Regions from separate parts of the Lysinibacillus sp. RC79 genome, predicted to be linked through region 1. Evidence: riboswitches for the same ligand, from Rfam matches in the RefSeq annotation. Region 1 holds a riboswitch; the other holds the start of a gene.

Region 1 (4,922 bases):
CAAGCCGAAATTTCTAACTATATCATTATGGATAAGTTATTAAATACACAAAAAATTGAACAAAAAGATTTTGAAGCCTTTACTGGTCTGACGGTATTGAATTTGATGGGCGATTATGAAATATCACAAAGTGAAAATGTAAGCTTCCGACATCTAGAAGGTTTAAAAAGCTATACAGGTAGCTTTAATGAATCATTTAGTAAAATTGCTGAATATTTTAGCGATAAGTCTAATGTTGTAGAGCTCTCTATCCAAATTCGAAGTAATGATGAACTTGCTTTATTATTAGAGTTTCCTAATCTTCAATCCCTTGAAATTTCGTATTACACCGAGACGGTTACAGACTTTTCTCTTCTGAATCAACTGCCATTAAAATCATTGTCTTTAAGATCTGCCAATGATTTGAAGTGGTTGTCTTCATTAACTAATTTAGAGTCGTTAGCAATAGATATTAGTGAAGCGACAGATTTTAGCTCGTTCTATTCACTGAATCAATTACAAGAATTGAAGCTTACATCGGTAAGAAATTTAAAAACGCTTGATTTTATACAAAACATGCCCAACCTGCAATCGATTGATCTTGAAAATATGGACATTACGAATTTAGAACCCCTTAGAAATAAGTCTTCAATGACAAAGTTGCGTTTAGCTTCTCTTTATAAATTAGAATTGCTTGATATAGTGAACAGCCTGACCTCACTGACCGATTTATCGATAACTGGTTATAGTGGCCAAATAGCATCGATTGTAGCACCCCATTTAAAAAAAGCGGAACTAAAAAGTACTTTCTTATCCAAGTTAAAGGCACCTGCTTTAAAAGATTTGACTGTTGATATAAGTGGGGCACAGTCGTATTTGAATGGAGCAGAATTACTGAAATACCCACAGCTAGAACAACTTACAGCGATGGAGTCTGGCGATTTTACAGGCATTCGTTCTTTAAATCGTCTGCCAAATCTGCAAACAATAAATTTAAATGAAACAACTTTTTATGAAGAGACGAGTAAATTATTCAATTTACAGCATGTAAAAACGTTAAATTGTAATGAGTGTAGGTTTCAAATTAATAGTCAAAATTCATTTAACAACAACATACTGGAACATTTAACTTTGAATAGTGTATCCTTCCGAATAGGTAATGGTGACTGGGTGCATGAAGTTGATAAGGTTATGCCTTACTTTGGTGGCTTTTCAGCTCTGCGTTCATTCACTATACAAGATAGTTCACTACAATCGTTAAGTTTTATGGAAAATTGGCAACAAATTGAGGTGCTTCATTTGGAAAATAACGCTATTTCAAATGTAGAGCCATTAGTGGATTTGCCCAATTTGAAAAAGCTATATATTTTAGGAAATCAGGTGCAAAATAAATCTGTTCTAGATAATGGAATTGTGATTTATTGAGGTAATGTGACTATATATATCCTCACTTAGTCTAATCAAGGTGATCCGTATCACAAATAGTTGAGGTTATTCTGTTCGAAAAAATATAAATGAATCTAAGCTCAGCAAAGTGTTTAGTGTACTGCTAAAATATAGGGCAGTATAACAGTGATTTTTCCAGAGAAGCATTTATAGGAAGATTTTATAAAAAAATCTATTTGACGTTTTATACTATTTTTTGTATTATATTGAAGAAAAGAATGCCCGGACTAGAACGGGAGAGGTTCATAGCTAATACCCTCTATAAAAAACTATGGAAACATGACAATATGCCATGTCCATATCGGACGTGGCTTTTTTTTATGTTTTTACTTATGTTTTAATAGAATGATTGGTGATGCCTCTCTTGAAAAGTGTTGGGAAACATTTTGCAAGGAGGTTTTTTTATGTTTGGCTGAAGCCATGAAGAAGGTTGAAGGATTTAATATTATTGGGTAACCAAGGTACACAATATTTGTTAAAAAACTAAGAAGAAAGTAGCGCTTTTTCTTAGAGTGCTGTTTTCTCGATATAAGGGAGTTTTTATAGATGAAGCAGGAAAAAGCAATTGTTGTATTTAGTGGCGGTCAGGACAGTACAACCTGTTTGTTCTGGGCAAAAGAACGTTTTGAAGAGGTTGAGGCAGTTACTTTTGATTACGGTCAAAGGCATCGCCTTGAAATTGAATGTGCGAAGGTGATAGCAGAGGAGCTCGGTGTCAAGCATCATATTCTTGATATGTCACTCCTGAATCAGCTTGCTCCGAATGCATTGACACGACAAGACATTAAGGTAGAAGACGGAGAAAATGGTGAGCTTCCATCGACTTTTGTGCCTGGCCGAAATCTTCTCTTTCTTTCATTTGCGGGCGTTTTAGCGAGCCAAGTAGGAGCTAAGCATATTGTAACTGGCGTTTGTGAAACGGATTTTAGCGGATATCCGGATTGCCGAGATGTTTTTATTAAATCCTTGAATGTAACGTTAAATTTATCGATGGATGATTCCTTTGTGATTGATACACCGTTGATGTGGCTGAATAAGGCACAGACATGGGAGCTTGCTGATCAGTTTGGGGCACTTGAATTTGTTCGGGAAAGAACGCTGACTTGCTATAACGGTGTAATAGCAGATGGCTGTGGTGAATGCCCAGCATGTAAACTGCGAAAAAAAGGGCTTGATGAGTATTTAAGTTACAGGAAGGAGTTTTAAGGCATGTCAGATTTTAAAATCGTCGATAAGCTCCAAAAAATAGATGAAGATATTCAAAGAAATCAATTGAACTATCATGCAAAGCGTGTTCTCATAAGTAAAGAATTTACCTTCGATGCTGCTCATCATTTACATAATTATGAGGGGAAATGTAAAAACCTCCACGGTCATACGTATCGCGTAGTATTAGGACTGAGTGGATACACAGATGAACGCGGTTTGATGATCGATTTTGGCGATATAAAAGGAATATGGAAACAAAAAATAGAGATTCATTTGGATCACCGCTATTTAAATGAAACACTTCCTCCCATGAATACGACGGCAGAGAACATTGTTGTTTGGATTTACGAAAAGTTGGCTGAGGCCTTGCTTGATGAACAAGGATATAACGGTGCGCGTGTAGAGTTTATAAGGCTATATGAAACTCCGACAAGCTATGCAGAAGCGAGACGGGAGTGGATGGAAGTTGAGTAGAGTACCTGTTATCGAGATTTTTGGACCGACGATTCAGGGTGAGGGAATGGTAGTTGGCCAGAAGACAATGTTTGTGAGAACTGCAGGCTGTGATTATTCTTGTTCTTGGTGTGATTCATCGTTTACGTGGGATGGCAGCGGAAAGGATCTTATTGTCCAAATGACAGCGGAAGAGATTTGGTCTGAGTTGAAACGTCTTGGAGGCAGTGGCTTTTCATTTGTCACGATTTCAGGCGGCAATCCTGCACTCATTCAAAATTTGGAAGAGCTCATTGCAATTTTAAAAGAAAACGACATAAAGGTCGGGGTGGAAACACAGGGAAGTAGGTGGCAAAAATGGATGTATGAAATTGATGAACTGACAATCTCACCAAAGCCACCTAGTTCTGGAATGACCACAGACTATTCGGTGCTCTCCGATATCTTCGAAAAACTTAAAAATCGAAACAGTAATCACCATGTATCCCTCAAAATAGTCGTTTTTAATCAAGAGGATTACGATTATGCTAAACAAATTCACCATCGATATCCAATGATTCCTTTTTATCTCCAAGTCGGTAATGATGATCTCAAAACGACTGACAATTCACGATTAATTATACATTTATTAGATAAATATCATGCGCTGATTGATAGAGTGATTAAGGATGAGGAATTAAGAGATGTTAAAGTACTGCCACAGTTGCATGCCTTTGTTTGGGGGAATAAAAGAGGTGTATAGTGTGCTATTACAAAAATGTCTTTAAATTTACCTGAGGAGTAATATTATGAGAATATTATTTTATATTTAATAAAACCCCTGATTCTTCTGCTTAGCGTAGAAAAATCAGGGGTTTAATTTAAACCATTGCACGTTTTGTTATAAATGATTCAATGCTTTGACACTCACTTTAACTGATAAATCATGCTTTCCACCTGAATAAACACCTTCAACAGGGCTTATATCAGAATAATCACGGCCAATGCATAAAATAATGTGATTTTCTAATACTTCTACGTTATTAGTTGGATCTAGACCAATCCAGCCGATTCCCGGTATCATGACTTCTACCCAAGCGTGGGTTGCAATATCACCGATCAAGGCAGAGTTTTCATCGACGTATAAATAACCGCTAACATAACGAGCTGGAATTCCTTTAGCTCTTAGCACCGCAAGCATGACATGTGTGAAATCCTGACAAACACCTCGCTTTTGGACGAATGCTTCACTTGCCGTTGTCGTAACATTGGTTGCACCAGGGACGTATTCAAAAGTCGAGTATAAATATTGCATTAAATTTAATGAAAATAGTACAGGATTTTCAGCATGACCAATTGCATGATAAACTTCCTCTAACTGATTTTCTGTCATATACGTAAAGTGCGTAGACTTTAAATAGGGCAAATAATGCTCATAAAACAGTTGCGAGTGAAAAATGGTCTGCATCTCTGGTGAATATTGAATGCGATGAATAAATGGTGCACGTTGAATGCTGACAATAGAGGTCGTTTGAATTTCTAGCTCTTGGTGCTGCTCAGGTATATAAAAAGTGCCAACTGTATTGCCCCAAATATCTGTATGCTCACGCGTTAAAGATGATGGAGTAATGGCAATTAGATAGGATAATAAGCGTTGACGCTCATCGCCCCTTGGCTTTAAGCGGATTGTATTTAGGCTTTGATCGACTTCAGACTCATATTGAAAAATATTAGTATGTTGAATTTCAAATTTCATTGTGTCCGCTTCCTTTGGATTACTGACTTGCTTGTTGAAAGGGAGCTGAGGTTGATTCCTTTCAAGGTTGTACGCTGGGTTCATATAAATGATAAATTGT
Region 2 (4,922 bases), on a different contig from region 1:
TAAGATTACGAATAGCATTTAATTTCTTTAATTTACTTAACTTCTTACGTTTGTATTTAAATGTACGTCTGACATATTTGTTTTGTCTACCATTTCCAATGAAACAAGCGCTTCCATCATCTGTCACTGCAACAGCAGGGACTTTCAAACCCAAATCTACACCCATTACCCTTGTTCCTGTTTTTTCACTTGTAGGAATGGTGACAGCTATTTGTGCCATCCATTTATTCGCTTTCTTTGTGATACGAAGAGTACCTAATTTGTGTTTCAACAAATCCAAATTACGGTTATCCTTATCGACCAGCAAAGCACGAATAGGCGTTTTAGTTGCCTTGCCATCCATCATGATAGGCATTGAAATGTGCGTTAAATCAAAAGAATAGTTTTGGTTATTCCAAATACACACTGGCTTCTTTAACACAGGAACAACCTTGTATTTATTTTTCTTCACTTTCTTAAACACACTTTTAGCGTCTTTAATCGCTTGGTTTTTAACAGCACTTGGCAGGTCGGTAGAAATATCCTTGCTTGATTTTTTTGTACTTTTCTTATCTGCAACCATTTCAGAAACAAGGGTATTGATTGTATAAACATACGATTGACTCATATTCTTCAAAATAGAAGCCTGTTCTTTTGTTGGAAGCAGTTTGACTTTAACTGTTATTGTTTGCGACATTGTTCTTCACCTCAGTCTCTAATTAATCTAGCTTTTTTACTCTTCTTTACTCTTCTAAAATTGCTTCACTAATTATTGACCATGAACTGAGCTACAGAATTTATTGAATTTTCAGTCTTTGGAAAATTGCGCAAAACCACAATTACTACATTTAACTTGTATAGTATTCCCCCCTTGTTTTTTGTTGTTCCACATAATGCTTGATGATTTCACTCGATACGTTTCCTGCGGTAGATACAAAATAGGAACGTGTCCATTGGCTTGGTAAATGTTGAAGATGAGGAAATTCCTCTCTCAACTTAAATGTATCAGCTTTATTTATAAAAGCAACATACATACAAAAAAGTGCGAAATTTTCGGATACTTGAAGTACAGCAAACCTTTCAGTTTTTAGTAGCACTCCGTATCCGACCTCACTCTCATCTCATACCTGAAGGATTGGGCTTTCCCGTTCGGAAAATCTGTAACGGGATATCAGGGAAGCATATGTACGTTTGAGCAACCCCTGGAATTGCTGAATAAAAACAACTCGCGAGTGCTTTAGAATCACCCTCTCGTTCTACTTCCTTCACGGTTAGACGTGTAACACATTTATTTCTAATAAGAATGATCTGCAGAAAATGTTCATTTTAGTCTCCCTTTTTACATGTAATGCATATGATGCAAATGAGGTTAGTGCTGTTCCCAAAAAGGAGGAATACTATGAATAATGATGATATCGAATTAACTCAGCCGTCTTATTCACAAGAAAAACCAAAAGCAAGTACAGGAAATATTGACACAATCATTTCTAATCTATGTGACAGTCTATTTGCATTTGCTTTGGATTTTGCCTTAAATGCCTTAGAGTATACAAAAGAATTGGATGAGGAATTAGAATATACAGATGAATTCAAGCAACAAGTAGACGATTTAATTTTGGAAATAGAAGAAATTAAAAATATTTTAGAGGAGTAATTTCAAATCAGAAACCCGTTATATGTACTACTTTCGCGCCAAGACATCCTCATTATTAATATAAAAAGTAGAGGTGTCTAAAATGCAAAGCTTTCAAAATATGTGTACGAAATTTGCACAGATTGCCAACGGAAAAGCTTCTGTGGAACATGGCGTATGTTCAGTAAAACTTCATCGAAGCCTTTATGTTAAGATTCAAGGTCGCCCAAGTCGTAGTGCACTTCATGCTGGGATAACATTCGAATCGCTTGATATATATGGAAATGCACTTAACTTAGGTGAAGTTGTAGTACTCCAAGAGGAATTACAGCCATTTGTTAAAGTACTTGCAGAAAATAATTTGATTATAAGTGCTGTTCATAATCATTGGATATTTACGGATCCCGCTATTTTATACGTTCACTTTCAATCAATAGAGCCCCCATTAATCTTTGCCCAAAAATTTGCTCAAGCATTTAGTGTTTTAAAAAAATACTGAAATGGTCACTTTAAAAGAACTGCTTTGAACAGTTCTTTTAACAAGTGACCGGACAGCTCCATCACTTCTAAGTTTCGAGGTTACTTCTCATCTATAGTCCATCTGTAAAGAAGAATTTAGCTCTACTATCTCTGCATAAGTTTCTTTCGCATTTTAGCAAGTGTACGAGCTCCCCTTCTTTTGGATTGAACATTAAATCTTGGACATGCCTACACACATCTAATTAATGAGCAACGAACAAGAGCTAAATATTACCGTTAGCACTATGAATTTCCGCGTTTTTTTTACTCATCGCTATTTACAAACAAGCATGAACATTGATATGATTGCATTTGCTTCACGTGGTTCGTAACCATCCCACGTAAAAAAACTAAGGAGAAATGAAGATGAAAGTTAAATTTTTAGCAACGAGCGGTATTATTGCAGCGCTCTACATTGCTGTTACATTACTAGTCGGATCATTTGGCTTTACAGAGGTGCAGTTCCGTCTATCCGAAATGTTTAACCATTTAGTTGCCTTTAATCCACGCTTTGCCGTTGGGATTATTATTGGCGTATTTATCTCCAATATATTTTCACCACTCGGCATGTACGATTTAGTTTTCGGTGTAGGCCATTCGATGATTACCCTTGGGTTGTTCATTCTTATTTGTAAATTTGTCAAAAATATTTGGGCACGTTTAGTCATCAATACATTTTTATTTACATGCACTATGTTTATCATTGCATTTGAATTGAACTTAGCATTAGAGTTACCATTCTTCTGGACATGGTTAACTGTTGCTGCAGGTGAATTTGTTGTCTTAGCGGTCGGTGCACCGATTATGTATACATTGAATAAACGCTTAAACTTCAAAAATTTAATTTAAACAGACGGGTCTTATTAGATTCGTCTTTTTTTAATTTCTTAGCACAACATACCTTGACACTATTCTGAAAATACTTTAGAATTCATTTCAATAAATGCGAGGAAAAAGAATAGTAGCAAGCGGTAGTACTTAAAGAGAGCTGATGGTTGGTGCAAATCAGTAGTACATACTTGTGAATGGACTTTAGAGCAGCCTCATCAAATGTGAGGACGAATTTACTCCCCGTTACCAGAGTACGAAAGCGCGCAATTTTTGCGAATGAAGGTGGCACCACGGTTACTCGTCCTTTTACAGAAGGATTGTAGTGACTTTTTTTTATGGAAAAATTAGAAAGAGGAGTCGAGAAGAGATGAGTACAGTAGTAGAGAAAAAAGGATATTTTGGTGAATTTGGCGGTAGCTTTGTTCCTGATGAGCTTCAAAATGTATTAAATATTTTAGATGAAAACTTCCAAAAATATAAAGACGATGAAGACTTTAATAAAGAGCTAGATTATTATTTCCATGAATATGTTGGGCGCAAATCTCCACTTTATTTTGCTGAAAATTTAACAAAACAATTAGGTGGCGCAAAAGTTTATTTAAAGCGTGAAGATCTTAACCATACAGGTTCTCATAAAATTAATAACGTTCTAGGTCAGATTTTATTGGCAAAGCGCATGGGTGCTAATCATGTTATCGCCGAAACAGGTGCAGGTCAGCATGGTGTAGCAACAGCAACTGCTTGTGCAATGTTCGGGATGGATTGCACAATTTATATGGGTTTAGAGGATACAAAGCGTCAAGCATTAAACGTCTTCCGTATGGAGCTTCTTGGTGCAAAGGTAGTAGCAGTTGATAAAGGTCAAGGGCGACTAAAGGATGCAGTGGATGCAGCATTTGCTGATTTAGTAGAAAACTATGAGACAACTTTCTATTTACTTGGTTCCGCTGTTGGACCTCACCCATTCCCTTCAATGGTGAAGCATTTCCAATCAGTCATTAGCCGTGAAAGTCGTGAACAAATTTTAGAAAAAGAAGGAAAGCTACCAGCAGCAGTACTTGCTTGTGTCGGCGGCGGTAGTAATGCGATTGGTGCATTTGCAGAATATATTGCAGATGAAAAAGTTCGCCTCATCGGTATTGAACCCGATAAGGCAGCAACATTAAATGAAGGAACACCGGGTGAATTACACGGCTTCAAATGTTTAGTACTGCAAGATGCAGAGGGCAATCCACTACCAACATATTCGATTGCCGCTGGACTAGATTATCCTGGAGCTGGTCCAGAGCATAGTTATTTAAAAACAATTGGTCGTGGAGAATATGTAACGGTGACGAATGAAGAGGTGCTTGAAGCATTCCAAATACTGTCAAAAGTCGAAGGAATTATTCCTGCGCTTGAAAGCTCCCACGCAGTTGCTCATGCACTAAAGCTTGCGCCAACACTATCTCCAGAAGAGAGCATTATTATCAATATCTCTGGCCGTGGAGACAAAGACGTAGAACAAGTATTTCAAATGTTAAATAAATAAAATGAAAGAGCGATTTCCTTTTATGGAAATCGCTCTTTTAACTATACGAATGAACCTAATTTCGGATAAATTTCCGCCACATTGTCTCGAAGCTTGGCTTTCAGAAACTTTCCTACTGATGTTTTTGGAATTTCATCTAAAAATACCACATCATCTGGTACCCACCATTTTGCAAATTGGCTTTCTAAAAATGCAAGAAGCTCCTCTTCACTTGCTGCCTTTCCTTCCTTCAATACTACGCAAGCTAGCGGGCGTTCTTGCCATTTGACATGCGGAATTGCAATAACTGCTGCTTCCAAAACAGCATCATGGGTCATTAACGTATTTTCTAAATCAACTGAGGAGATCCACTCCCCTCCTGATTTAATTAAATCCTTTGTACGATCTGTTATTTTGATAAAGCCATCCTCTGTTCGCACCGCAATGTCC

The links. Region 1 has a riboswitch for preQ1 ahead of queC (7-cyano-7-deazaguanine synthase QueC). Riboswitches for the same ligand answer to the same signal wherever they lie in the genome.
Region 2: it holds a riboswitch for preQ1, as region 1 does, so the genes downstream of both, ABH968_RS24455 (QueT transporter family protein) here and queC (7-cyano-7-deazaguanine synthase QueC) in region 1, are expected to answer to the same signal.

The regions. Positions count from the first base shown of each region.
Region 1 is NZ_JBGCCD010000009.1:270-5,191, forward strand. Features, by position in the region: gene ABH968_RS10730 (leucine-rich repeat domain-containing protein) at 1-1,404, shown strand, start outside; PreQ1 riboswitch class I at 1,658-1,704, shown strand; gene queC (7-cyano-7-deazaguanine synthase QueC) at 1,972-2,631, shown strand; gene queD (6-carboxytetrahydropterin synthase QueD) at 2,635-3,108, shown strand; gene queE (7-carboxy-7-deazaguanine synthase QueE) at 3,101-3,829, shown strand; gene ABH968_RS10750 (transglutaminase family protein) at 3,968-4,822, opposite strand; gene ABH968_RS10755 (alpha-E domain-containing protein) at 4,884-4,922, opposite strand, start outside.
Region 2 is NZ_JBGCCD010000039.1:32,364-37,285, forward strand. Features, by position in the region: gene ABH968_RS24435 (RNA-guided endonuclease TnpB family protein) at 1-676, opposite strand, end outside; gene ABH968_RS24440 (transposase) at 828-1,013, opposite strand; gene ABH968_RS24445 (hypothetical protein) at 1,379-1,633, shown strand; gene ABH968_RS24450 (DUF1259 domain-containing protein) at 1,716-2,111, shown strand; PreQ1 riboswitch class I at 2,447-2,491, shown strand; gene ABH968_RS24455 (QueT transporter family protein) at 2,498-2,980, shown strand; T-box leader at 3,071-3,271, shown strand; gene trpB (tryptophan synthase subunit beta) at 3,330-4,493, shown strand; gene ABH968_RS24465 (long-chain fatty acid--CoA ligase) at 4,535-4,922, opposite strand, start outside.